3 regions of the Streptomyces sp. NPDC088745 genome follow, and region 3 is predicted to be linked to each of the others. Evidence: riboswitches for the same ligand, from Rfam matches in the RefSeq annotation. Region 3 holds a riboswitch; each other region holds the start of a gene.
What was found. A riboswitch is a leader RNA that binds a small molecule or an ion and turns the genes downstream of it on or off. The one in region 3 is predicted to bind thiamine pyrophosphate.
Positions count from the first base shown of each region.

Region 1: linked by a shared signal. The riboswitch ahead of thiO (glycine oxidase ThiO) and the one ahead of thiC (phosphomethylpyrimidine synthase ThiC) in region 3 are both predicted to bind thiamine pyrophosphate.
Region 2: linked by a shared signal. The riboswitch ahead of thiD (bifunctional hydroxymethylpyrimidine kinase/phosphomethylpyrimidine kinase) and the one ahead of thiC (phosphomethylpyrimidine synthase ThiC) in region 3 are both predicted to bind thiamine pyrophosphate.

Region 1 covers NZ_JBIVLB010000003.1:436,967-444,425, reverse strand. Annotated here, with positions in the region: gene ACIP93_RS11275 (NAD(P)/FAD-dependent oxidoreductase) at 1-1,081, opposite strand, end outside; gene ACIP93_RS11270 (hypothetical protein) at 1,130-1,522, opposite strand; TPP riboswitch at 1,571-1,683, shown strand; gene thiO (glycine oxidase ThiO) at 1,681-2,865, shown strand; gene thiS (sulfur carrier protein ThiS) at 2,874-3,074, shown strand; gene ACIP93_RS11255 (thiazole synthase) at 3,080-3,874, shown strand; gene pknB (Stk1 family PASTA domain-containing Ser/Thr kinase) at 4,032-5,987, shown strand; gene ACIP93_RS11245 (deoxyribonuclease IV) at 6,056-6,958, shown strand; gene ACIP93_RS11240 (DUF4396 domain-containing protein) at 7,047-7,459, shown strand, end outside.
Region 2 covers NZ_JBIVLB010000006.1:189,042-196,500, reverse strand. Annotated here, with positions in the region: gene ACIP93_RS18325 (5-dehydro-4-deoxyglucarate dehydratase) at 1-421, opposite strand, end outside; gene ACIP93_RS18320 (IclR family transcriptional regulator) at 574-1,377, shown strand; gene ACIP93_RS18315 (hypothetical protein) at 1,425-2,246, opposite strand; gene ACIP93_RS18310 (APC family permease) at 2,339-4,225, opposite strand; TPP riboswitch at 4,587-4,716, shown strand; gene thiD (bifunctional hydroxymethylpyrimidine kinase/phosphomethylpyrimidine kinase) at 5,129-5,938, shown strand; gene tenA (thiaminase II) at 5,944-6,642, shown strand; gene ACIP93_RS18295 (purine-cytosine permease family protein) at 6,639-7,459, shown strand, end outside.
Region 3 covers NZ_JBIVLB010000001.1:809,159-816,617, reverse strand. Annotated here, with positions in the region: gene ACIP93_RS03715 (LacI family DNA-binding transcriptional regulator) at 1-1,113, shown strand, start outside; gene ACIP93_RS03710 (metallophosphoesterase) at 1,368-2,750, shown strand; gene ACIP93_RS03705 (hypothetical protein) at 2,933-3,748, shown strand; gene thiC (phosphomethylpyrimidine synthase ThiC) at 3,809-5,575, opposite strand; TPP riboswitch at 5,568-5,713, opposite strand; gene ACIP93_RS03695 (YibE/F family protein) at 5,785-7,152, shown strand; gene ACIP93_RS03690 (SsgA family sporulation/cell division regulator) at 7,165-7,459, opposite strand, start outside.

The DNA of each region.
Region 1 (7,459 bases), on a different contig from region 3:
GCCCCTGGGCGAGGTCGCGCGGGCGGCCGACCGCGAGGAGCGCGACCAGGGCCCCGCCGCGCAGCCAGCACACCGACCAGGAGGGGGTGGCGGGGTCGCCGCGCCAGATCATCTCGTCGGCGTCCGCGTGGTGGCCGACGTACTGCACGAAGCGGCCGAACTGCTCGGACCAGAAGTAGGGCACCGGGTCGTAGGGCGCCGGCGTGCCGTCCGTGATGTGCGCCGCGACGGTGCGCGGGCCCTGGAGGGCGTTGTCCCAGTGGTGCACGAGCAGGCGCGCAGCGTAGCGGCGCGAGGGGAAGGAGGCGCAGTCGCCGACGGCGTACACGTCGGGCACGGAGGTGCGCAGGTGCTCGTCCGCGGTGATCGATCCGTCGTCGCCGAGCCGCACGCCGGAGCCGGCCAGCCAGCCCGTCGTGGGTCTGGCCCCGATGCCGACGACCACGGCGTCGGCGGGGAGACGGCGGCCGTCGGCCAGCAGCACCGCGCCCGGCTCCACCGAGGCCACCTGTGCGCCGGTGATCAGTTCGGCGCCGCCCTCGGCGTACCAGGCGGCCATCGGGACGGCGATCTCGGCGGGCATCGTGCCGGCGAGCGGCCGGTCGGCGGCCTCCACGACGGTGACCGGGCAGCCGGCCTCGCGGGCGGCGGTGGTGAACTCCGCGCCGATCCAGCCGGCGCCGACGACCACCACGTCGCTCTGCGCGTCCAGCACCGGCCGCAGCCGCCGGGCGTCGTCGAGCGTCCTCAGCAGGTGCACTCCGGGGACGCCGAGGGAGCCGGGCAGCGTGACCGGGTCGGCCCCTGTGGCGATCACCAGCAGGTCGTAGGGAACAGGTCCCGTCAGGGTGTCGACCTCGTGGTCGTCCGGGCGCAGGGCGACCGCCTCGCAGCCCAGGCGCAGTTCGACGCCGAGCGCCTCGAAGTCGACCTCGAAGGCGGAGCCGTCGGCCTTGCCGAGCAGCACCGCCTTGGACAGCGGCGGCCGGTCGTACGGCGGATGGGGTTCGGCTCCGAGCACGGTGAGCGGACCGGCGAAACCCTGCTCGCGCAGGGCGACGGCGGTCTGCACTCCGGCCATGCCCGCGCCGACGACGACGATGTGCTTCTGCTCGCTCACGCGTCCACCTTACGTTTCTGACGAGCCGTCAGGAATGTTGGCCCGCGCGCCGGCCTCCCCGCCGCCCGGAATCTCCTCGACGACGCTCGTGCCGCTGCCGTCCTGGGATTCCCATGCCCAGCTCTCCTCCAGCCGAACGCGGCCGTCGGCCAGGAGCACGACCTGCGAGCGGCACCGTCCGGACGAGGTCGTCCCGTCGTGCCCCAGCTGTACGTAACGGAAGTCGAGCCGGTCGCCCTCGCGCGTGCCCACGAGATGCCCGCGCACGACGTCGCCGCCCGCGTACTCGGCCCAGATCCGGCCGTCCCGCTCGTGGTAGGCGAACCGGGTGCGGGCGCCGACCTGTCCGGGCGCCTGGTCGGCGACCGGGGCCAGCAGCAGTCCGTCGAGCGAGCGGGGCACGGGAGGCACCTCACAGTCTGTTGAACCCGGGGTTAGTCTGGTCACCGTACAAGCACTCACGGGAGCCCGGCGGACCGGGCTGAGAGGGAGGCTGACCAGGCCTCCGACCGTACGAACCTGATCCGGGTCATGCCGGCGAAGGGAGGGGCTGGACGCCCATGCGCACCTCTGCGGAAAAGCCGTACGACGTCCTGGTGGTCGGGGGCGGGATCATCGGCCTGGTGACGGCCTGGCGGGCCGCCCAGCGGGGCCTGCGGACCGCCCTGGCCGACCCCGAACCGGGCGGCGGCGCGGCCCAGGTGGCCGCCGGGATGCTGGCCGCCGTCACCGAACTGCACTACGGCGAACAGACCCTGCTCGGTCTCAACCTCGCCTCCGCGCGCCGCTATCCGGACTTCGTCGCGGAGCTCCAGGAGGCGAGCGGGCAGGACACCGGTTACCGCGCGTGCGGCACCCTGGCCGTCGCCCTGGACGCCGACGACCGCGCCCACCTGCGCGAACTGCACGCCCTGCAAAGGCAGTCGGGGCTGGAGTCGGAGTGGCTGACCGGACGCGAGTGCCGCCGCCTGGAACCGATGCTGGCGCCCGGCGTGCGCGGGGGGCTGCGGGTGGACGGCGACCACCAGATCGACCCGCGACGCCTCGCCGCGGCCCTCCTGACGGCCTGCGGGCGCGCCGGAGTGGTCCTGCACCGCGCCCGCGCCGAACGGCTGACGGTGGTACGGGAACGGGCCGCGGGCGCGCTCCTCGCCGACGGCACGCGGATCGCCGCCGACCAGGTGGTGCTGGCCGCGGGCTCGTTCAGCGGACGGCTCGCCGGGGTGCCCGAGGAGGCGCTGCCGCCGGTGCGCCCGGTCAAGGGACAGGTGCTGCGGCTCACCGTGCCGCCCGCGTACGCCCCGTTCCTGAGCCGCACCGTGCGCGCGGTGGTGCGCGGCAGCCAGGTCTACCTGGTGCCCCGCGCGAACGGCGAACTCGTCGTCGGCGCCACCAGCGAGGAGCTCGGCTGGGACACCACGGTGACGGCGGGCGGGGTGTACGAGCTGCTGCGCGACGCCCACGAACTCGTCCCCGGCATCACCGAACTCCCCCTCACCGAGACCAGGGCCGGACTGCGCCCCGGCTCCCCCGACAACGCACCGCTGCTGGGGCCCACCCTGCTGCCGGGCCTGGTGCTCGCCACCGGGCACCACCGCAACGGGGTGCTGCTGACACCGGTGACGGGCGACGTGCTGGCCACCGTGCTGACCACCGGGGAACTGCCCGACGAGGCCCGCGCCTTCAGCCCGCGCCGGTTCGCCCCCGCCGCATCCCTTCCCGTACGACAGGAGCAGCCCGCATGAGCACCACGGTGAACGTGTCCGTGAACGGCGAGGGGCGCGCGGTCCCGCCCGGCACCACCCTCGACGACCTGGTCGCCGCCCTCACGCGTGCGCCCGCCGGCGTGGCCGCGGCCCTCAACGAGACCGTGGTGCCGCGCACCCGGTGGGCCGACACCGCTCTCGGCGACGGCGACCGGGTCGAGGTCCTCACCGCGGTCCAGGGGGGCTGACCGCCATGGCCGACGACCTCTTCACGCTGGGCGGCGTCTCCTTCTCGTCCCGCCTGATCATGGGCACGGGCGGGGCGCCCAGCCTCGACGTCCTGGAGCGCTCGCTGATCGCGTCGGGGACCGAGCTGACGACGGTGGCGATGCGCCGCCTGGACGCGTCCGTGCAGGGCTCGGTGCTGTCCGTGCTCGACAGGCTGAACATCCGGGTGCTGCCGAACACGGCGGGCTGCTACACGGCCGGCGAGGCGGTGCTCACCGCGCGCCTGGCGCGGGAGGCGCTGGGGACCGACTGGGTGAAGCTGGAGGTCATTGCGGACGAGCGCACCCTGCTGCCCGACCCGGTCGAGCTGCTGGACGCGGCGGAGACCCTCGTCGACGACGGCTTCACCGTCCTGCCGTACACCAACGACGACCCGGTGCTGGCGCGCAAGCTGGAGGACGTGGGCTGCGCGGCGGTGATGCCGCTGGGCTCCCCCATCGGCTCCGGACTCGGCATCCGCAACCCGCACAACTTCGAGCTGATCGTGGACCGGGCCCGGGTGCCGGTGATCCTCGACGCGGGCGCGGGAACGGCCTCGGACGCCGTGCTGGCGATGGAGCTGGGGTGCGCCGGGGTGATGCTCGCCTCGGCGGTGACGCGGGCGCAGGAGCCGGTGCTGATGGCGGAGGCGATGCGGCACGGGGTGGCGGCGGGACGGCTGGCCCACCGCGCGGGCCGCATCCCGCGCCGGCACTTCGCGCAGGCGTCCTCCCCGGAGTCGGGCCTGGCCCGGCTGGACCCGGAGCGGCCGGCGTTCTGAGGAGCCGGCCCGTGGCGGGGCGTTCCGTGGTCCGTGGCAGGAGGCGGCCCGTGACGGCGGCGGGGGCGGGTCCGCCCCTGTCACAGGTCGGCCTCAGTACGGCCGCACCCCGTACGCTCCCGTCCGCCCCGCCCCTACCGGCTCGTAGACTCCCTGCGTGGACACGACCCTCCAGGACCCCCTCGTCGGGCAGCTGCTCGACGGCCGCTACCTCGTCGAGGCACGCATCGCCGTCGGCGGGATGGCCACGGTCTACCGGGCCGTGGACACCCGCCTCGACCGCGAGCTCGCCCTCAAGGTGATGCACCTCGCGCTGGCCTCCGACGCCGCCTTCGTCGAGCGGTTCATCCGCGAGGCCAAGTCGGTGGCCCGCCTCGCGCACCCCAACGTGGTCGGCGTCTTCGACCAGGGCACCGACGGCGACTACGTCTACCTGGCGATGGAGTACGTCGCGGGCTGCACCCTGCGCGACGTGCTGCGCGAGCGCGGCGCGCTCCAGCCCCGGGCGGCGCTCGACATCCTGGAGCCGGTGCTGGCGGCGCTGGGCGCGGCGCACCGGGCCGGGTTCGTGCACCGCGACATGAAGCCGGAGAACGTCCTGATAGGGGACGACGGCCGGGTGAAGGTCGCCGACTTCGGTCTGGTGCGCGCCGTGGACACGGTCACCAGCACCACCGGGTCCGTCCTCGGCACGGTCTCCTACCTGGCGCCCGAGCAGATCGAGCACGGCACCGCCGACACCCGCGCGGACGTGTACGCGTGCGGCGTCGTCCTGTACGAGATGCTCACCGGTGCCAAGCCGCACGCCGGCGGCACCCCCGCGCAGGTGCTCTACCAGCACCTCAACGAGGACGTGCCGCCGCCGTCGGCCGCCGTGCCGGGGCTGGGGCCGGAGCTGGACGAGCTGGTGGCGAGCGCCACCGCCCGCGACCCGCAGGCCCGCCCGTACGACGCGGTGGCGCTGCTGGGGCAGGCGCACGCCGCCCGCGGCGCCCTCACCGACGCACAGCTCGACGCCGTACCGCCGCAGGCCAGGGAGAGCGTGCCCACCGGGCCCGAGGAGCGCACCAGCGTCATTCCGCGCACCCCCGCCCAGGCCCCGGAGCACACGAACGTCCTGCCGCAGGCCCTGCCGGACGAGCGGCAGCACACCAGTCGGCTGGTGCGGCCGCTGCCGCAGGAGCCCGAGCCGCCCGCCCGGCAGGGCCGGCGGCGCTCCGCACCGTCGCGCCGCACGCTGATCTCGCTGGTCACGGCCGTACTGCTGGCGCTGGGGGTGGGCGCGGGGGTCTGGTACATCAACTCCGGACAGTTCACCGAGGTCCCGCCGCTGCTCAGCAAGACCGAGCAGGACGCCCGTACGAGGCTCGACGCCGCCGGGCTCGACGTGAAGGACGTGGAGCGGAAGTTCAGCGACACCGTCGCGCGGGGCTCCGTCATGGACAGCGACCCGGCGCCCGGCGAGCGCATCCGCAGCGGCAACGCGGTGACGCTGGTGGTCTCGCGCGGTCCGGAGATCGTGAAGGTGCCCGACCTCAGGAGGGTGCCGCTGGCGAAGGCCAGGCAGGAGCTCAAGGAGGCGGGGCTCGCGCCGGGCGTGGTGACCAGGGCGTTCAGCGAGGACGTCCCGCTGGGCGCGGTGATCGGCACGGACCCGCGGGCGGGCACCGGACGCTCCCCCGACTCCGCGGTCGCCCTGGTGGTCAGCAAGGGCGCGCCGGTGGACATGCCGACCGTGACCGGACGCGGCGTCGAGGAGGCCACCAGCACCCTCGAAGGGCTCGGCCTGAAGGTCGAGGTCGCCGCCGAGCAGATCAACTCCCCCGCTCCGGCGGGCCGGGTGGCCCGCCAGTCGGTGCCCGCCGGGACCCGGCTGGGCCAGGGCGAGAAGGTCACCCTGACGGTCTCCAAGGGGCCGCGGATGATCCAGGTGCCGGACGTGACCGGCAAGCACGCCGACGAGGCGACCCGCGTCCTGACGGGTGCGGGCTTCCAGGTCGAGGTGGACCGGCCGATCCTCTCCTTCAGCAAGGTGATCGAGAAGCAGTCCGTGCAGGGCGGCCAGGAGGCCCCCGAGGGCAGCACGATCACCATCACGACGAAGATCCTCTAGCGCCGGCGCCGCCTGCGGCGGGACGCCCCGGGAGGGGGCGTCCCCGGGGTGCGGCATCCTGGACGGCGATGAGCACCGCAGACACCCCCTCCCCGTTCCCCGCCGGCCCCCCGGCCTCCCGCAATCCGGTCGGCGGCCACGTCCCGGTCGCCGGCGGACTCGCCTCCACCGGCCTGCCGTACGCCCGCGCGATGGGCGCGGAGGCCGTGCAGGTCTTCGTGGCCAACCCGCGCGGCTGGGCGACCCCGGCCGGGAATCCGGCGCAGGACGAGCTGTTCCGGGCGGCCTGCGCCGCCGAGCGCATACCGGCGTACGTCCACGCCCCGTACCTGATCAACTTCGGCTCGCACACCGAGGCCACCGTCGAGAGGTCCGTGGAGTCGCTGCGGCACTCGCTGCGCCGGGCCCGGGCGATCGGCGCGCTGGGCGTCGTCGTGCACACCGGCTCGGCGACCGGCGGCCGCCCCCGCGAGGTCGCCCTCGCGCAGGTGCGCGCGCGCCTGCTGCCGCTGCTGGAGGAGCTGACCCACGACGACGACCCGTGCCTCCTGCTGGAGTCGACGGCCGGGCAGGGTTTCTCGCTGTGCTCGCGGACCTGGGACTTCGGCCCGTACTTCGACGCCCTGGACCGCCATCCGAAGCTGGGCGTCTGCCTGGACACCTGCCACATCTTCGCGGCCGGCCACGACCTGGCCGGCCCCGGCGGCATGAAGCAGACGCTGGACCTGCTGGTGGACACCGTCGGCGAGGGCCGTCTGAAGCTGATCCACGCCAACGACTCCAAGGACGTCACGGGCGCGCACAAGGACCGGCACGAGAACATCGGCGCCGGTCACATCGGCGAGGAGCCGTTCCGGGAGCTGTTCTCGCACCCGGCGACGGAGGGCGTGCCGCTGGTCATCGAGACACCGGGCGGCAAGGAGGGGCACGCGGCGGACGTGGCGCGGCTGAAGGAGCTGCGCGCGTTCTGAGGGAGTTCCGAGAGCCTTGAGGAATACCCCAGGGGGGTATACGGTTCCTGTCGTCGACAGGGACCGCTACCTGACTTGGGGGCACACCGTGCAGCACCACGAGGCACACGTTCACGGGGAGCACGCGCAGCACGAGGGGCACCCGCCGACGCCCCCGCACGCCCACCACAGCACCGCCGGCGGCACGGTCACCTGGCGCGCCGCCGCGCAGGCCACCCTGCACTGCCTCACCGGATGCGCCATCGGCGAAGTGCTCGGAATGGTGATCGGCACCGCCCTCGGCTGGGGCAACGCGGCGACGATGGTCCTGGCCGTCGCGCTGGCCTTCTTCTTCGGTTACGCGCTGACCCTGCGCGGCATCCTCAAGGCGGGCGTCGGCTTCGGCGCGGCCTTCAAGGTCGCCCTCGCCGCGGACACCCTGTCGATCACGGTGATGGAGCTGGTCGACAACGGGGTGCTCGCCCTGTGGCCGGGCGCGATGGACGCCCACCTGACGGACGG
Region 2 (7,459 bases), on a different contig from region 3:
AGCGGTGGTAGACGACGACCGGGACGCCGGTGTCGCGCACCGCGTACCGCACGTGGTCGACGAGGCCGGACGGCGGCCCCGACACGAGGTAGGGCGGCAGGAGCAGGACGCCGTCGGCGTTGCCCTCCTGAGCCGCCAGGACCCCGGCCCTGGCCGTCGCCGCGCCGCCGCCGGCCCCCGCCCAGACCGGCACCCGGCCGGCCACCACCTCGCGCGCCCTGCGCAGGAGGGCGGCGTGCTCGTCGGCCGTCAGCGCGCTGAACTCCCCCGTCCCGCAGGCGATGAACAGGGCTCCGGCGCCGCCTGCGACGTGCCCCTCGACCATTTCGGCGAAGGCGTCCAGGTCCAGGTCCAGGTCGCGGGTGAAGGGGGTGAGGGGAAAGGCGAGCAGGCCGTCGAGTTCCGGGGGTGGTTGCGCCATCACGTTGCCGCTCTTTCGTCGGGAGGCGTTCACACGATTCATGTATGTGAACTGCGTCTGCTATCGTGAGCAGTATTCATGGACCCGAATACTGTCCCGGGACGTTAATGTGGCGTGACGTACGTGTCAACGGCTGGCTGGAGGAGCATCCTGTGCCGCAGAAGGCGAGAACCCCGGCGGGCGAGACGGCCGTCGAGCCGGCGGGGGTCAAATCGGCGCGCCGCGCCATCGAGCTGCTGGAGACCTTCGCGGCCAACGGCGCCTGGCTGTCGCTGTCCGACGTGCAGACGCGCACCGGCTTCCCCCGGTCGAGCCTGCACGGCCTGCTCCGCACCCTGCTCGACGCCGGGTGGCTGGAGGCGGACGCCCACTCCGGGCGCTACCGGCTCGGGGTCAGGGCGCTGATCTGCGGCACGGCGTACCTCGACCGGGACCCGGTGATCCCGTACGCGACGGAGGCGCTCGAACTGGTCCGCGAGAAGAGCGGGTTCACCGCGCACTACGCGCGCCGCGACGGCGCGGAGGTGGTGTACCTGGAGACGCGCGAGTCGGTCAGGTCCACCCACCTGGTGTCCCGCGTCGGCCGGACCCTCCCCGCGCATGCCACCGCCCTCGGCAAGGCGCTGCTCGCCGAGCTGACGCACGAGGAGATCGAGGCCGTCCTGCGCGGCCCGCTGACGGCGCTGACCCCGAACACGATCACCTCGGTCGAAGCGCTCCACGCCGAGTGCGCCCTGACCCGGGAGCGCGGCTACGGCGCCGAGACCGAGGAGGGCGGACTCGGCGTGCGGTGCGTCGCCGCGGTGGTCCCGTACCGGATTCCCGCGACGGACGCGATGAGCTGTTCCATGCCCGTCGACCAGGTCACCGACGCCGACGCCGCACACGTCGGCGAACTGCTCGCCGAGGCCGCCGCGGATCTGGGACGACGCCTGCGGCGTGCGGGAATCCGCTGAACCGCCCTCCCCCGGGGCCCGTCGTCCCGCACGCGGACCGGCCCCGCCTACGTCCGCGCGAGGCCCTCGGAGGGGTCCGGCAGGACGGCGACCAGGCGGTCGCTGAACGTGCGGGGCGGCCGGGCGGACCCCTTCGCCCGGTGGGCGCGTAAGCCGGGGTCGGTGAAGGTGAGCAGGAGGGACGGGCAGGCCTCGGCGGGGACGTCGGCGTCCTCGGCCGAGCAGGCGATCACGTCGAGGGGGGTGCGGCCGGGGCACACGGCCTCGGCGGGCACGTCCACTTTCAGCAACAGGCGCTCGCCCGGGGCGAGTCGGTGCACCCCGGAGGCCGGGGGTTCGGCCGGTGCGGCGTCCGGTCCCTCCTGGACGACCGTCGCGGTCAGGCCGTCCGCCGAGGCGCTGAGACCCGACCCGAACGGTGCGACCACGTCCACCGTGCCCCGGCCCGCGAAGAGCGGAGCCGCCGTCCGCAGCGGCCGCTCCCCGGCACGCAGGGCGGCGAACACCGTCAGCGACACGCCCGCGCCGGCCCGGCCGGCGGCGGCCGTGGGTTCGGGACCGTTCGTGGTCCACGAGAGCACGGTCAGCGCGGGCTCCCCCGACCGCTCCCCGGCACCGCGCGCGGCGGGACGCACGTCCCCCCGCAGGCCGCACCGCGACAGCCTGGCCGTCGCCCCGCCGGCGAGCTTCCGGTCGGGACGCGGCGCGACGGCGGGCGCGGGCCCGCCCCCGGCACCCGCACCATCGCGGGAGGAACGTTCCTCCCGCGCCGCGAAGTTCGGCAGTCCCACCAGGAGCAGCAGGGTCGCGGTGAAGACCGCGAGGATCAGCCAGGACCGGGGACTCAGGCCCCGGAAGTGTCGCGCCACTGTTCCCCCCGCTCGGCCGGCGTCCGAGGATTGTGCCAGACCGCAGGCCGGGCCCCGCGACGGGCGGGTTCCCGTCGTCCGGGCGCCTCTGGTCAGTCGAGGCGCAGGCGCAGGCGGCAGACGGCCGCGTCGGTGTCCCTGCGGACGGCGTGGGCGACGACCGCGCCGCGCTGGTTGTGCAGGAGCCGCTGCCAGAGGTGCGCGGGTTCGGCCTCGGGGATGAGCACGGTGAGGCGGGTCCCGGGCTCCGCGCTGCCGAGCTTCTTCGCGTACGAGGCGACCGGCCGCCCGACCGTACGGCGCTCGGAGGTCAGCGTGACCAGGGGGACGCCGGGGTTCCAGCGGGCCCAGTCGCGTTCCAGGGCCTCGGTGCGGGCGCGGTCCTCGGCGTCGGGGTGGCACACGGTGACCGCGTGCACCTCGTCGCCGAGGGACACCGCGGCGCCGAGCGCCTCGCCCGTGAGCCGGGACAGCGAGGAGACCGGAACGAGCACCACGGACCGGGCGCGGCGGGGGACGCGGGGAACGCGGCCGACCTCCAGGCGCGCGCCGATCTCCTCGTACGCACGGCGCACCCGTGCGAAGAGCGCCGTCAGCAGCGGCAGGGCGACGACGATCAGCCAGGCGCCGTCGTGGAACTTCGTCGCCGTGACGACGACCGCGCTGACGCCGGTCAGCAGGGCGCCCAGCCCGTTGAGCGCCGCCTTCCCGGCCCAGCGCGGCCCGCGGACCTTCCGCCAGTGCAGGACCATCCCGCCCTGCGCGACGGTGAAGCCGATGAACACGCCGATCGCGAAGAGGGGCACGAGGGTGTTGGTGTCGCCGCCGGACAGGACCAGGAGGACGGCGGAGACGACGGCGAGGGTGAGCACGCCGTGCCGGCGGACCTGCCGGTCGGCCTTGAGGCCGAAGACGTGCGGGAGGCAGTGGTCGCGGGCGAGGAGCTCGAGGAGTACGGGGAGCCCGCCGAAGGAGGTGTTGGCGGACAGCGCGAGCAGGGCGACGGTCGCGAACTGGACCAGGTAGAAGGCCCAGTTGTGGCCGAGGGAGGCGTCCGCGAGCTGGGCGAGGACGGTGACGTCCGCCACGGGCTGGAGGCCGAACCGGGAGATGAGGACGGCCAGGCCGATCAGCATCACGCCGAGCAGCGCCCCGAGGGCGACCTCGGTGCGCTGGGCGCGGCGGGCGGCCGGTGCGCGGAAGGAGGGGACGGCGTTGGCGATGGCCTCGACACCGGTGAGGGCCGAGCAGCCGGACGCGAAGGCCTTCAGCAGCAGGAGCGCGCCGACGGCGGTGGCGTCGTCGCCGAGCACGGAGGCGTGGCCCGCCGACGCCGCGACGGAGACCGGGGCGTCCCGCGTCAGCCCCGCCACGATCATGGTCAGGATCGAGCAGACGAAGACCGCCGTGGGGACGATGAACGCCCGGGCGGAGTCGACGATGCCCCGCAGGTTCACGGCGGTGACCAGGACGAGCACGGCCAGGCACAGCCACAGCCGCTCCTCGTGCAGGGCGGGGAACGCGGAGGTGAGGGCGGCGACCCCGGCGGTCACGGCGACGGCCACGTTCAGGACGTAGTCCAGGACGAGGGACGCGGCGGCCAGCAGGCTCGTGCGGGCGCCGAGGTGGGCCCTCGCCACCGCGTAACTGCCGCCGCCGTCCGGAAAGGCGGCGATGACCTGCCGGTACGAAGCGACCAGCACGGCGAGCAGCACGGCGATGCCCAGCGTGACGGGAAGCGTGAACCCGAGTCCGTGACCGCCCGCCGCGGCCAGCACCAGGACGATCGCCTCGGGTCCGTACGCCACCGACGCCATCGCGTCGAGGGACAGCGCGGCGAGGCCGGTGACGGCGGTCAGCTTGTGGCGGGAACCGGGGTCCGCCTGGGCGCTCCCCGCCGCTCGCGCACCGGGAGAGCTCTCGGCGCGGTCCGGGGGCGGATGCTCCACGGAGCAGGGGGACAAGGGGCTGGCGGACATGGACGTGCTCCTTCGACGCGAGTGCGCCCAGCATCGGTACGGCTCGGGCGGCGGCCGGCGTTCCTGGCGCGTTCTTGCCGGTCAGGGCGGCTGTCTTCACGGATTCTTGATCCTTGCGCCGGCTCTGCGGTCCGCGGCGGCTGCGCGGTCTGCGGTCCGTGCCTGCTCTGCGGTCCGCGGCGGCTGTGCGATCTGCGGTCCGTGCCTGCTCTGCGGTCCGCAGCGGCTGCGCGGTCTGCGGTCCGCGCCGACTGCGCGGTCTGCGCGGTCTGCGCCGTCCGCCGTCGGCCGGACGGCGAACGGGGCGGCCGGGCCGGTGCCCCGCGTGCGAACTCCCGTTCGCGGGGGAGGTACATTGCGTAGCGACCACCGCGGGAGCTCGGGAGCAGCCGGGCTGAGAGGGCGGACGGGAGTTCATCGCTCCCCTTTTCGCCGACCGCATGAACCTGGACCGGGTAATGCCGGCGTAGGAAGGGTGTTGACGATGGCTCCTGTCTCCGTACCTGGCCGATACGGCCCCGCTGTGTCCCCCGACGCCCCGGCGGACGTGATCGCGTCGCCGCGGTCGGCGGCTCTCCTGGTGCGGGCGGCCGGGTCCGTCAACCCGGGCTGAGAGCACGGGTTTCGACGGGCCGTGCGGTGAGCGGTGGCGTGAGCTCCGCCCGCTGAACAGCCCTCGCCCGCGCGCGGGGGGACTCCCCCCGCTCCCATTCCCGACGCCGCCCCGCCCGCATGGTGCGGGAACCCCCGTCGGCCCTGCGTGGCCGTCGGCGGAATCGGCACGGCTCCCCGGCGACCGCCCTCCCAGAGCGCGGCACGGCCATGCGGGCAGCGCGACCCCGTGGCCGCGGCCCCTTATCCCTTCCCTGTCCCTGTCCCTGTCCCGAGCCAGGAGTTCGTCCTGTGACCACCCCGCCCATCGCCCTCACCATCGCCGCCAGCGACCCCTCCGGGGGCGCCGGCATCCAGGCCGACCTGAAGGCGTTCTCCGCCAACGGCGCCTACGGAACAGCGGTCCTGACGGCCCTGACCGCGCAGAACACCCGGGGCGTCACCGGCATCCACACCCTTCCCCCGGAGTTCGTCACCGAGCAGCTCGACACGCTCTTCGCGGACGTCGCGGTGGACTCGGTCAAGATCGGGATGCTGGCCGACGCCGCCGTCGCCTCGGCCGTCGCGGACGCCCTGGAGCGCCACCGGCCCCGGTACGTCGTCCTCGATCCCGTGATGGTGTCGACCAGCGGCCACCGGCTCCTGGAGACCGACGCCGTGGCGGTGCTGCGCGACCGCCTGCTGCCCCTCGCCGACCTGATCACCCCCAACCTTCCCGAGGCCGGCGACCTCCTCGGCGCCGCCGCCGCGCACAACCGTGCCGAAGCCGTCGAGCAGGCCCGAGCCCTCCTGGCCGCCGGCGCCCGGCGCGTCCTCCTCAAGGGCGGCCACCACACCCACGACACCGAGTCCGTCGACGTGCTCGCCGCCGGCGACCGCGTCACCGAGATCTCCGCACCCCGCGTCACCACGCGCAACACCCACGGCACCGGCTGCACCCTGTCCGCCGCGATCGCCGCCCTCCGTCCGCAGCACGACGACTGGCACACCGCCGTCCGCGCCGCGAAGGAGTACCTGACCAAAGCCCTGCGCGCGGCCGACACCCTGCGCGTCGGCCACGGCCACGGCCCCGTCCACCACTTCCACCAGTACTGGAGCTGATCCCCATGCCCACGACGCCCACCCCCTTCTGCGACGAACTTTGGGCCGCCGTCGCCGAGATACGCGCGGCCATCGACGAACTGCCCTTCGTCACCGGCCTCGGCGACGGCACCCTGGACCGGGACAAGTTCGTCTACTACCTCGCCCAGGACGCCCACTACCTGCGCGACTACGCCCGCGCGCTGGCCGGCGCCGCCGCGAAGGCGGACCTGCCCGAGGACATCGCGTTCTTCGCGCAGCACGCGCACGACGCCATCGTCGTCGAGAGCTCCCTGCACCAGAGCAACGTCGTCGACGTGGACGCCTGGACGCCCTCCCCCACCTGCACCGGGTACACCTCCTACCTGCTCTCCGTGGCCCACACCCAGGGCTACGCCGAGCTGGCCGCCGCCGTCCTGCCCTGCTTCTGGATCTACGCCGAGGTGGGCCGGGCACTCCTCGAACACGCCGGCGACCTCGCCGCCCACCCGTACGGCGACTGGATCGGCACGTACGCCGACGACGAGTTCGAGGCCGCTACCGCGAAGGCCCGGAGCATCGTCGACCGGCTCGCCGGCCAGGCCGACCCGGCGACCCGCGCCCGGATGCGCACCGCCTTCACCACCGCGTCCGCCTGGGAGTGGATGTTCTGGGACGCCGCCTGGCGCGTCGAGTCCTGGCCCTTCGACCTCTCGCCCGCCCCGGCCGCGGAGCCCGCGAAGTGACGACGAGCACCGGACCCGCCCCGGGCACGGCCCCGGCCAACGAGGCTCCGCTCACCCTGGACCAGCCCACGCCCAGGGTCCTGTCCGGCTGGGACCAGGGGACCTTCTGGGCCAACCTGGGCGTGAGCCTGCTCGGCTTCAGCGGTGTGCTGGTCGTCCTCGACCCCCTGGGCACCGGCAGGCCGACCCTGTCGTTCGCCGCCGCCGTCACCGCGTCCGTCGTCGGCACCCTGATCGGCACCTTCGCCCTCGGCCTCGCCGCCGTCACCGGGGCCCGCACCGGCGCGCCCTCGATGGTGCTGCTGCGCGGCCTGTTCGGGGCGAAGGCGTCGTATCTGCCGACCGTCCTCAACGTGCTGCAGATGGTGGGCTGGGCCGTCTTCGAACTGGTCGTCATCTCCACGGGGCTGAAGATCCTGGCCCGCCAGGTCTTCGGCGAGCCGGGGCCCGGCTGGCTGTACGTCCTCGTGGCGGGCGCGGTCACCACCGCGCTCACGCTCCGCCCACTGGGCGCGCTGCGCGTCATCCGCCGTTATGTGACCGTCGCCGTGGTCCTGGCCATCCTCTACCTGGGGTGGGACCTGGCCGGGCGCGGCGTCCCCATGGAGGGCGGCTCGTGGAAGGACTTCTGGTTCGCCACCGACAGCGTGATCGCCGTGTCGATCTCCTGGCTGCCGCTGGTCGCCGACTACGCGCGGCACTCCCGCAGCGAGAAGGAGGCGTTCGGCGGCCTGGTGGTCGGCCAGACCCTCGCGGGCATCGCGGGCTCGGTCCTCGGTGTGGCCGCGCTCGCCATGATCGCGTTCGACAGCACGGA
Region 3 (7,459 bases):
GCAGGGAAGCATCAGGTGAGCCGGACCGAGACACCCCGGCGAGGCAGTCGGCCAGGACGTGCGGGCATCCGGGATGTCGCCGCCGCAGCCGGTGTCTCCATCACGACTGTCTCCGACGCCCTCAACGGCAAGGGACGGCTCCCGGACGCCACCCGCCGCCACGTCCGCGAAGTCGCCGACCGGCTGGGCTACCGCCCCTCCGCCGCGGCCCGCACCCTCCGTACCGGCAAGTCGGGCCTGATCGGTCTGACCGTGACGACGTACGGGGATGAACCTTTCACCTTCACCGAGTTCGCGTACTTCGCGGAGATGGCGAGGGCCGCGACCTCGGCGGCCCTCGCCCGCGGCTACGCCCTCGTCATCCTTCCGGCCTCCTCCCGCCACAGCCCCTTCGACGTGTGGCAGAACGTGGCGCTCGACGGGACCGTCGTCATCGACCCCTCCGACGACGACCAGGTCGTCACCGAGCTGATGCGCCAGGGCCTGCCCGTCGTCTCCGACGGCCGCCCGTCCGGGGCCCTGCCGGTCACCGCCTGGGTCGACAACGACCACGAGGCCGCCGTACTCGATCTCCTCGACCACCTCGCGGACGCCGGCGCCCGCCGCATCGGCCTCCTCACCGGCACCACCACGGACACGTACACCCGGCTCTCCACCACCGCGTACCTGCGCTGGTGCGAGCGCGTCGGCCAGGACCCGGTGTACGAGTCCTACCCGGCGCACGACCCGTGCGCGGGCGCCGTCGCGGCCGACCGGCTGCTCGCCCGCCCGGACCGCCCGGACGCCGTCTACGGGCTCTTCGACCCCAACGGCACCGACCTGCTGGCCGCCGCCCGGCGCTACGGGCTGCGGGTCCCGGAGGACCTGCTGCTCGTCTGCTGCTCGGAGTCGACGGTGTACGCGAGCACCGAGCCGCCCATCACGACGCTCTCGCTCAAGCCGCGCCGGATCGGCACGGCCGTCGTGCAGCTCCTCATCGACGCCATCGAGGGACTGGACACCGGGCACCCGGTCGAGCAGGTGATACCGACCGAGCTCATCATCCGTACGTCTTCCCAGCGACGTCCGCCGCGCACCACGGTGAGCGCCCCGCGGTCGCCGGCGGGGGACTGAGCGCACGGCCCGAGGGGGGCCACGAAGGGGCGGACGGGGCGGCAGGCGGGGAGCCGCCCCGAAATCAACACCGGGACCGATCTCCGCAATCCGGACGAAACCACTGGTGAACCACGGGTGTACCCGGATTCACCACCCCTGGTGCCTCACACAGCGCGGGACGCATTCCTATGATGGGCGCACGACACAGCGGACCACCCGAGACCAGGTGGGACCCCAAGGTGTACGGCGGTGCGACGGTGGTGGAGGGGTCAATGACTCAGGGGGCCGGTCAGGGACCCGCGGTGCGTACGGCTACGTTGCGGGACTTCCGGGTGCCTCCCTATGCGCAGGCCCCCGTCGCGGCGTACGACGCGGAGCAGACGCACGGGGGAGAGCCGGTGCGCGCGGAAGAGCCGGTGCATCCGGGAGGGCCCGTGCACGCGGGAGAGCCCGTGCACGTGGGTGAGCAGAGGCGTCCGGAAGAGCCGGTGCACCCGGGGGAGCAGGCGCACACGGGGCGCCCGTACGTCGTCGCGCAGGAGCCGTACGACCTCTCCGAGGAGCCGTACGACGTGTCCAACGAGCCGTACGCCCCCACGCCGCAGCCGTACGACCTCGCCAAGGAGCCCTACGCCCCCGCACCTGCCCCCTACGTCTCGGCGCACGACGGGTACGACCCCGAGCCCCCCTTCGACGAGGGCGACGAGCCCGAGGGCTACACCCCCACCCAGCGCGACCTCCCGGTGATCACCCGGGACGACCGCGGCCCCGGCGACACGCTGCGCGTGCCGCGGCCGGACTTCGCCGCCCGGAGCGAGGGCGAGGGCCCCGGCCCGCTGTTCGTCGTCGGCGACGTGCACGGCTACCTGGTGGAATTGCTGGACGCCCTGCACGAGCAGGGCCTGATCGACGGCGAGGGCCACTGGTCGGCGGGCAACGCGCGCCTGTGGTTCCTCGGCGACTTCACCGACCGCGGCCCCGACGGCATCGGCGTCATCGACCTGGTGATGCGGCTGTCCGCCGAAGCGGCGGCGGCCGGCGGCTACTGCAAGGCCCTCATGGGCAACCACGAACTCCTGCTCCTCGGCGCCCGCCGCTTCGGCGACACCCCCGTCAACTCCGGCGCCGGCACCGCCACCTTCCAGGCGGCCTGGCTGCTCAACGGCGGCCAGAAGCACGACATGGAGCGCCTCCAGGACGTACACCTGCACTGGATGGCACGCCTGGACGCCGTCGCCCTGGAGGACGGGCACCTGCTGACGCACTCCGACACCACCGCCTACCTCGACTACGGCAGCACCATCGAGGACGTCAACGACACCGTGCACGACATCCTCAACCGCAATGACGCCGACGAGTGCTGGGACGTCTTCCGCAAATTCACCAAGCGCTTCGCGTTCCGTGACGAAGGCGGCTCCGACGCCGTGCGGGAATTGCTCGCCGCATATGGCGGTGAGCGCATCGTGCACGGTCACAGCCCCATCCCGTACCTTCTCGGCGAGGTCGGGGGCGAGGACCCCTCGGACGGAGAGGGCAGCTCGGGACCGCTCGTGGAGGGTCCGCACGTCTACGCCGACTCGCTCGCGATCGCCATGGACGGCGGCGTGACCATGGCCGGAAAGCTGCTGGTGGTCCAACTGCCGCTGAATGACTGAGCGTCACGTGTTCATACGCACGCCAATCGAACACAAACCCGGCGCCGGGTCAATTTCCGCAAACCCCCTGTCACCCCGTGCCGTAACGGCTCTACCATCGGGTTATCCGTAGCAGGCTCTCCTCCGTTTCCGCCCAACCGCCCCACCGAAGCGGGCAACCCGGCCCTACGGAGCATCGGGGGATGCACATGAACAGCGCTCCGCACCTGCTGGCCGAGGACCGCCCGGAGTTCGAGCGGACCCTCGACGAAGCACTGCGCACCGCGCGCGAACGCCCAGAACTGGCCGCCGGGAACGGGCGGCTGAACAATGATCAGCTCCGCACCGCCGCCCTCAACGCGAGGGAGATCATCAACGGTCACGCTCTCGCCGAGTACGACCACTACGTGAAGGTGCGGGGCGAGCTGCGCGCGCCGGCCCTGCCCACCACGCTGCTCGCGCCCGGGGTCGGCGAGCACGCCGAGACGACCGGTGCCGGGGCGATCGCCGTGGTCGCCGTGCTGACCCCCGTGCTGGCCGGGATCGCCGCCGTGGTGCTACTGCTCGTGGGCTTCTCGCTGCGGATGCTGACCCCGCCGCCCGCGATCGCCGACGCCCTGCTGACCGCCGGCTGGGTCTTTACGGCGCTGGCCGCGGCGGGCCTGCTGGGAGCGGCGGTGGGCCTGCTGTTCACCGCGCTGCGCAACGGCTCGACCGCCTTCCGGGCGAGCCACCGGGACGCGAGCGCGGAGGAGGTCGACCGGGCCAGGGACGCCTGGACGGAAGCCCTCATGGAGCGGGGCATCGTCCCGTTCCTCCGCGAGGCCCTCGCCGACGCGCCCGAACCGGACTCCTCCGCTCCGGGGCCGCCCCGGCAGACCGGCCGCATCCCGGGGCTCGGATACTCCCGGCCGGACTTCAGCAGCCCCGGCGAGAACGGCCACAAGACCCGTCCCAGCTACTCCAGCCCGGACTTCTCCAGCCCCGACTTCGGCGGCCCGGACCACACACCGGAGTGACCGGTGCGGCCCGGAGCCGCCGCTTCCGTTACGCCGTGCCCCCGTCGGCCACGCCGTGCCTCAGTCGGCGATCGGCAGGTAGACCCGGTTGCCCGCCGCCGCGAACTCGGCGGACTTCTCCGCCATGCCCGCCTCGATCTCCTCGGCGGTCCCCCCGTGCTCCCTCCTGATGTCCTGGCTGATCTTCATCGAGCAGAACTTCGGCCCGCACATGGAGCAGAAGTGCGCCGTCTTCGCGGGTTCCGCCGGGAGCGTCTCGTCGTGGAACTCCCGGGCCGTGTCCGGGTCGAGGGCCAGGTTGAACTGGTCCTCCCACCGGAACTCGAACCGCGCGTCACTGAGCGCGTCGTCCCACTCCTGCGCCCCCGGGTGGCCCTTGGCGAGGTCCGCCGCGTGGGCGGCGATCTTGTACGTGATGACGCCGGTCTTCACGTCGTCCCGGTTGGGCAGCCCCAGGTGCTCCTTGGGCGTCACGTAGCAGAGCATCGCGGTGCCCCACCAGGCGATCATCGCGGCGCCGATGCCGGAGGTGATGTGGTCGTAGGCGGGCGCCACATCGGTCGTCAGGGGGCCGAGCGTGTAGAACGGCGCCTCCTCGCAGATCTCCTGCTGGAGGTCGATGTTCTCCTTGATCTTGTGCATCGGGACGTGCCCCGGGCCCTCGATCATGGTCTGTACGTGGAAACGCTTTGCGGTCTTGTTGAGTTCCCCGAGCGTCCTCAACTCCGCGAACTGCGCCTCGTCGTTGGCGTCCGCGATCGACCCCGGCCGCAGACCGTCGCCCAGCGAGTACGTCACGTCGTACGCGGCGAGGATCTCGCAGAGCTCCTCGAAGTGCTCGTAGAGGAAAGATTCCCGGTGGTGCGCCAGGCACCAGGCCGCCATGATCGACCCGCCGCGCGAGACGATGCCGGTCTTGCGGCGCGCGGTCAGCGGCACGTAGGCCAGGCGCACGCCCGCGTGGACGGTCATGTAGTCCACGCCCTGCTCGGCCTGCTCGATGACCGTGTCCTTGTAGACCTCCCAGGACAGCTCCTCGGCGCGGCCGTCGACCTTCTCCAGCGCCTGGTAGAGCGGCACGGTGCCGATCGGCACGGGCGCGTTGCGCAGGATCCACTCGCGGGTGGTGTGGATGTTGCGGCCGGTGGACAGGTCCATGACCGTGTCGGCGCCCCACTGCGTCGCCCAGGTCATCTTGTCCACCTCCTCCTCGATCGAGGAAGTGACCGCGGAGTTGCCGATGTTGGCGTTGACCTTCACCAGGAACCGCTTGCCGATGATCATCGGCTCGATCTCCGGGTGGTTCACATTCGCCGGGAGCACCGCGCGGCCCGCCGCGATCTCCTCCCGTACGACCTCGGGGGAGACGTTCTCCCGGATCGCGACGTACTCCATCTCCGGCGTGATCTCCCCGCGCCGCGCGTACGCCATCTGCGTGACGGCCCGGCCCTCGCGGCCCCGGCGGGGCTGCCGGGGCCGGCCGGGGAAGACCGCGTCGAGGTTCTTCAGGCCCCCGCGCGGCGACGTGTGCCTGATGCCGTCGTCCTCGGGGCGGACCGGACGGCCCGCGTACTCCTCGGTGTCGCCGCGCCCGATGATCCAGTTCTCGCGCAGCGGGGCCAGGCCGCGCCGTACGTCCGTCTCGACGGTCGGATCGGTGTACGGGCCGGACGTGTCGTACAGCGTCACGTCCTTCCCATTGGTCAGGTGCACCTGACGGACCGGCACCCGCAGGTCCGGCCGCGATCCCTCGACGTACCCCTTGTGCCAGCCGGGCGTGCGCCCGTCCTGGTCCGAGGCAGGCGTGCGTGCATCCATCGTGGTCATGAGACCTACTCCCTACGCCGGCATTACCCGGTAACAGGTTCGGCGGTCGACGCAGCCGTTTCCGTGCATACGTGTGCGTATGCGTACGGAGGTCAGCGCCCTCTCAGCCCGGTGCTCCGAGCTCCCGCGTGTGCAAAGGTGCCCCCACGCTAGCGCCATGCCGGGCGCGCTGAACAGAGGGCCCCTGTCGTTCTTGCGATGATCGCCTCGTGACCCCATCACAGCCCTCCCCCCAGCCGACGCCCCCCCAGCAGCCTCCCGCCGCAGGTCATGGGCACGGACACAGCCACGGCCACGGCCCGGTCGCGCCGGTGTCCAAGCACCTGCGCAAGGTGATCGCGGCCATCCTGATCCCCTTCGCGACCGCCGTCCTCGTAGGACTGGCGATCCTGTGGCCGGGCGGCGCACCCGGCCACGAGCGCACCGGAGTCGGCTTCGACCGCCAGAGCGAACAGGGCAGGGTCGTCGCCGTCGACACCATCGACTGCAAGGACGCCAATGTCGCCCCGCAGCAGGCGGCTCCGGGCGAGCGGACGACGCCGCCGGGCAGCGGTCCCGCCACCGAGTGCAAGAAGGCCACCGTCGAGGTGACCACCGGCGCCGACAAGGGCCGCACCTTCACCGAGATCGTCCAGCCGGAATCCTCCCGGCAGTTGAAGCAGGATCAGGAGGTCGTCGTCGCGTACGCCCCGAACGCGCCCCGCGACCTCCAGTACTCGGTGACCGACGTGAACCGGAAGCTTCCGCTCGCCCTGCTCGCCGGGATCTTCGCCGTCGCGGTGGTCGTGGTCGGCCGGCTGAAGGGCGTGATGGCGCTGATCGCGCTGGTGGCGTCGTTCGCGGTGCTGACCCTGTTCATCCTCCCGGCCATCCTCCAGGGGTCGAATCCGCTGGTCGTGGCGGTGGTCGGGGCGAGCGCGATCATGCTGATCGCGCTGTACGCCTGCCACGGCCTGAACGCGCGCACCTCCGTCGCGGTGCTCGGCACGCTGATCTCGCTGCTGCTGATCGGGCTGCTGGGCTCGCTGTTCATCGGCTGGGCGTTCCTGTCCGGCAACATCGACGACAGCACCGGCCTCATCCACAGCCTGTATCCGTCGATCGACATGAGCGGCCTGCTGCTCGCCGGCGTCATCATCGGTTCGCTCGGCGTCCTGGACGACGTGACGGTCACCCAGACCTCCGCCGTCTGGGAACTGCACCAGGCCGACCCGACGATGGGCCCGCGCGCGCTGTACCGGGCGGCCATCCGCATCGGCCGCGACCACATCGCGTCCGTCGTGAACACCCTGGTGCTCGCCTACGCGGGCGCCGCGCTGCCGCTGCTGCTGCTGTTCTCCATCGCCCAGTCCAGCGTCGGCACGGTGGCCAACAGCGAGCTGGTCGCGGAGGAGATCGTGCGCACCCTGGTCGGTTCCATCGGCCTGGTGGCCTCGGTGCCGGTGACCACCGCGCTCGCGGCGCTGGTGGTCTCCGCGGACCGTTCGGGCACCGGAGCCGGTACGGGTTCCGGCTCGGTCACGGCGCCGGACGCGCGGCCGGTACGACGCGGACGCGGCCGGCGCCGCAAGAGCTGACGCGGGCCGGGGTCACCCCGCGTTCTCCTCCGCGAGGATGCGGCCGAGCTCGTCCTCCAGGCACCCGGCATAGTTACTCTGCGTGTGCTCCTGGCCGAGGGGGACCAGCTTGTCGGTGCGGTCGAGGAAGGCGACCAGGGGCGCCGCGCTCGCCCGGAACAGCGCCCGGTCGCCACCGACCTGGAGCCGGATGTGGACGTCCGCGAGTTCGTCCGGATCGGACGGCGAGATGTGCACATCCCCCTCGCCGCAGGGTTCATTGATCCCGTCGACCAACAGCTCACGCCCAAAAGCCCAGGTCACAGGG